2 regions of the Shimia sp. FJ5 genome follow, and region 1 is predicted to be linked to the other one. Evidence: riboswitches for the same ligand, from Rfam matches in the RefSeq annotation. Region 1 holds a riboswitch; the other holds the start of a gene.
What was found. Region 1 has a riboswitch for thiamine pyrophosphate ahead of thiB (thiamine ABC transporter substrate binding subunit). Riboswitches for the same ligand answer to the same signal wherever they lie in the genome.
Positions count from the first base shown of each region.

Region 2: it holds a riboswitch for thiamine pyrophosphate, as region 1 does, so the genes downstream of both, thiM (hydroxyethylthiazole kinase) here and thiB (thiamine ABC transporter substrate binding subunit) in region 1, are expected to answer to the same signal.

Region 1 is NZ_JAWJUV010000002.1:65,884-68,276, reverse strand. Features, by position in the region: gene aroC (chorismate synthase) at 1-860, opposite strand, end outside; TPP riboswitch at 1,187-1,299, shown strand; gene thiB (thiamine ABC transporter substrate binding subunit) at 1,335-2,333, shown strand; gene R1W01_RS06865 (thiamine/thiamine pyrophosphate ABC transporter permease ThiP) at 2,309-2,393, shown strand, end outside.
Region 2 is NZ_JAWJUV010000005.1:113,875-116,267, reverse strand. Features, by position in the region: gene thiE (thiamine phosphate synthase) at 1-403, opposite strand, end outside; gene thiM (hydroxyethylthiazole kinase) at 400-1,185, opposite strand; TPP riboswitch at 1,239-1,327, opposite strand; gene R1W01_RS15680 (AMP-binding protein) at 1,588-2,393, shown strand, end outside.

The DNA.
Region 1 (2,393 bases):
CCGCCGAGGATGCCGCCCGCATGGTTCGAGCCGTATTCGGGACCGTCCTCGCCCATGAAGATCTCGTCCGCATTGTCCGTACCCGTGAGCCGGGCGGCGGCCATGCCTTCGCCGATCTCGACGCCTTTCACGGCGTTGATCGACATCATCGCGGCGGCAAGGTCGGTGTCGAGCTTGCCATAGACCGGCGCGCCAAGGCCCGCAGGCACGTTGCGGGCGACCACTTCGATGATCGCGCCGACAGAGTTGTGAGCTTTGCGCAGTTTCTGGAGGTAATCCTCCCAGTCTTGCGCGACCTCCGGCCCTTGCGGAATCCAGAACGGATTCTGGTCGATCTGATCCCAATCGAATTTGGCGCGGTCGATATCGAGCTCGCCCATGGCGGTCATGTAACCCTTGATCTCGATCCCCGGCAGGAGCGCATTGAGCGCCTCGCGCGCCACGCCACCAGCGGCGACACGCGCAGCGGTTTCACGGGCCGAGGAGCGGCCACCGCCGCGATAATCGCGGATGCCATATTTCTGCCAATAGGTGATATCGGCGTGGCCCGGGCGGAAGGTCTCGGAGATGTCGCCGTAGTCGCGGCTACGCTGATCGGTGTTTTCGATCATAAGCTGGATCGGGGTGCCGGTCGATTGGCCCTCGAACACGCCCGAGAGGATCTTCACCGCGTCGGGCTCATTGCGTTGCGTCGTGTTCTTGTTCTGGCCGGGGCGGCGCTTGTCGAGCCAGTGTTGCAGCATCTCCGCCTCGATTGGCACACCGGGAGGGCAGCCATCGACCGTCGCGCCAAGAGCGGGCCCGTGGCTCTCGCCCCAGGTGGTGACGCGGAAGAGATGTCCGAAACTGTTCATCGACATGAGAAACGCTCCTTTGTTCCCGGTCGCAATAGCCGCCGGGGGGCGGTTTCTCAAGGTTTATCGCGGCTGGAGAAGGGTTTGAAGATTTCATGCCTCCGGCGGGAGTATTTGCCACAGAGAAGAAAGCATGGACGGTTTTGTCTTCTTCTCTGGAGAAATGCCTCCGGGGGGCTTGGGGGGCTGGCCCCCCAATTGGAAATGGGGTCTGGGGGCTTGCCCCCAGCCACGCCCAACGCTTGCGAGGCGCGGCTTGCCGCGCGTCGAAGGGGCGGGAGCACCCCCTCTCCGGGAATTCGCTTGTCATCAGAATACACGCTGTTAGGGTCGCGCTCACCTCGGGGTGCCTGTTTCGTGAGGGAACAGGCTGAGATGCGATGCATGCGAACCCGTTGAACCTGAACCGGTTAAGACCGGCGGAGGGAAGGTATGGCTCGCTCCAGAACTTGCCCCGCCCGTCGCATTTTGGAGGATGCCATGAAGTATCTTGCGCTTGCAGCGGGAACCTTGATGTCCACGGCCGCATGGGCCGAGACACCTGTTCTCACCGTATACACCTATGACAGTTTCGTCGCCGATTGGGGCCCCGGCCCACAGATCGAGGCGGCGTTTGAAGAGACCTGTGACTGTGATCTGAAATTCGTGGCCGCGGGCGATGGCGCGGCGCTTCTGGCGCGGTTGCGTCTCGAAGGCGCGCGCAGCGACGCCGATATCGTGCTTGGCCTCGACACGAACCTAACCGGCGCTGCGGCCGAATCGGGCCTTTTTGCGCCGCATGGTCAAAGCGTTGCGCCGGATGTGCCGAATCCGTCCGGTGAGGCCGGTGCATGGGAAGACCCGCTTTTCCTGCCGTATGACTGGGGCTATTTCGCGTTTATCTATGATACGGAAAAGCTCGCCGATGTGCCGGGGAGCTTTGAAGAGCTGGCGGCGTCGGATGTCTCCATCGTGATCCAGGATCCGCGGTCTTCGACGCCGGGGCTTGGCCTTCTGCTCTGGGTTAAGGAGCAGTATGGCGACGAGGCGGGTGCGATCTGGGAAGGGCTTGCCGACAATGTCGTGACGGTCACCAAGGGCTGGTCCGAGGCGTATGGCCTCTTCCTTGAGGGCGAAGCGGACATGGTGCTCTCTTACACGACCTCGCCCGCCTATCACATCGTGGCCGAAGAGGACGAGAGCAAGGCCGCCGCGCCGTTCCCCTCGCATTACATGCAGATCGAGGTGGCCGGGAAGCTCGCCAATTCGGATCAGCCCGAGCTGGCCGACAAGTTCCTTGCCTTCATGACCACGGACGCGTTCCAATCGGTCATTCCGACGACCAACTGGATGTACCCGGCCTTTACGCCGGATGAGCCGCTGCCGGATGCCTTTGCCAAGCCCATCGGGCCGGAGCAGGCACGGCTTATCCCGGCGGGAGATGTCGCGGCGATCCGCGAAAAAGCGATGGCGGAATGGCGCGCGGCGCTCTCCAAGTAAGGCGGTGGCCAGGCGGCGTGGCGGCGGTATGTGTCGCCACGCTGATCCTTGGTACGCTTC
Region 2 (2,393 bases), on a different contig from region 1:
AAACCGGCCCCAACCCAAGGTAGTCGACAAGGGCAGGGTCTGCCGCCACAACGGCCTCGGGCGTCTCGCAGGACAGGCCAAGGATCTTTCCCGCGCCAAGCCGCGCACGCGCCTCTACCGACGACATGTCGCCCTGACCGATATGGGCGCCATCCACTTCTGCAGCGGTCGCGGCCTCCACATCATCATTGATGACCAACGGCACCCCGGTCCCCTGCAACGCGTCTTTCAGCGCCAGAGCCAAGGCAATGCGGTCACGCGTGCTGATGTCCTTGTCCCGCAACTGCACCATGGTCACTCCGGCGGCGACAGCCTGCCCGACCGTTTCCACGACGCCTCGCGCTCGACACATCTCCGGATCGGTCACCAGATAGAGCCGCAAGTGCTCTCGCAATTCGCTCATGACAGGGCCACTTCCATGATCGCCGCCTCAAGCTGTGATGGTTCAACCGAGGCCAGAGCATCGAGAAAATGGACTTGGAAACTGCCCGGCCCCTCGGCGCGCGCGGCGGCCTGCGTCCCGGCAACCTTGAAATGCGCCAGTGCCGAAAGAGCGGCGTCAAAGGCCGGCCCGACAGCGGCATAGGCCCCCATCAATGCTGTCTGTGAGCAGCCCAGCGCCGTGACCTGAGGCATCAACGCGGAACCGCCTGCCACCCGCGCCATGCGTGCCCCATCGGTCACGAAATCCTCTGGCCCGGTGACGGCAACGACACAGCCATATTCGCGAGCAAGTGCCTTGGCCGCCCCTTCGGCATCTGCGACCGCATCACCGCTATCCGCGCCCTTTCCCGCCCCGGCTTCTCCGGCAAGGGTCATGATCTCCGAGGCGTTGCCGCGCAAAATAGCGGGGCGCATCCCAAGAAGGTCCTGCGCCGCCTGTTTGCGAAAGCCGCTGATGAAATGCGCGACCGGGTCCAGAACCCAAGGTATCCCATGGGCATTGGCCACCCGCACCGCCACCCGCATGCTCTCGAGCCACTGCGCCGAAAGCGTGCCGATATTGACCGTGACAGCACCGCTCAAAGGGGTGAAGGCCTCCATCTCTTCCGGCGCATGCACCATCGCCGGAGAGGCGCCCGCCGCAAGGACGACATTCGCGGCGATATTCATCGCCACATAGTTGGTAATGCAATGCACCAAGGGAGCCTTGGCGCGCATGTCTTTAAGCAGGGTTTGGGTCATGATCTCTCTCCCGCCGCACGGGAGAGACGGTCGAAAGACATCAAGGGCGATGCGCGAACTGACCGGTACCTCCCTCCGCCGGCATTATCCGGTTCAGGTTCAAAGGGTACATCTCAGCCTCACGGCGCCCCTGGTATTCGAAGGGGTAACGGGTTCGTCTGACCGTGTCAAAGTGGTATGCGTCACAAGGCGGCACCGCGCGGAAATCAGGCACGCGGTCAAAACACGATCGGAGTCCAAAGCATCTCACACTCATGTCTGGACAAGCGCCCTTGGCACCGTTTCAATTTGATACATACAGACCACTCTTCTATTGCCGTAATGGTGTATTTTGGATAAGTTTTTTCGACGCTGGTAATGCTAAAGTATGTGTTTAACGATTTTTTGTAGAGGATCATTGCGATGGCCTCAAAGCTCAGAGATGAGCCGTCCGATCCGATCTCCCGGACGTCCCTGATCGACCTTGCCTCGAGAATTCTGCAAACGCCCGTTGATGCGGAACGGTCCCTTGTTTCTCAAGGGCTCGACTCGCTCGGCGCTGCGGAGCTTTTGGAAGAGCTTCAATTGCTCGGCTACGACGTGGCCTATGAATTTCTCCTCAGTGAGACCAGCATCGACCTCCTGTTTGAGGCCCTTGGCGAAAAAACCGAAGCCCGGCCCGCACCGTCCGATCTTCGAGACCCATCCGCCCCTATTGCCCTCGCTGGGCCACAGGTCTTGTGGGCGCAGCTCGAGCAAGAAAGCTGGGGGCCATGGGCGAACATAAGCCTCTGTCTATCAATGCCTGCCTCGCTCATCCGCGCGCCGTTTCTGCCCGCAATCGCGCAGTCCCTCTGCGACGCGAACGAGGCCATGCGTATGGTTCTGGTGCAGTCAGGCGACACGGTACAACAACAGGCGCTGCCCGGTCTCCAGCTTCCGGTCGAGGTCAAGGACGCACCCGCATCCGACCAAGAGGCCATGCGCCTGATCGAAGCCTTTGAAGGCAAGCCCTGCTCGCCGTTTAAACCATCCACCCGCGCCCTGATCCTTTCCGACCCGAATAGCGAAGGCCGTCATTGGATGTGCATCACGATGCACCATGTCTTCTCGGACCGTATAAGCATGCACAGGCTCGCTCGACAGCTGCGCGAGATGATTGCCTCAAACCGCCTGCAAAACGCCGAAGCAAAGGATTTTGATTTCTCCGACGTCGCGCTCTGGAAAGC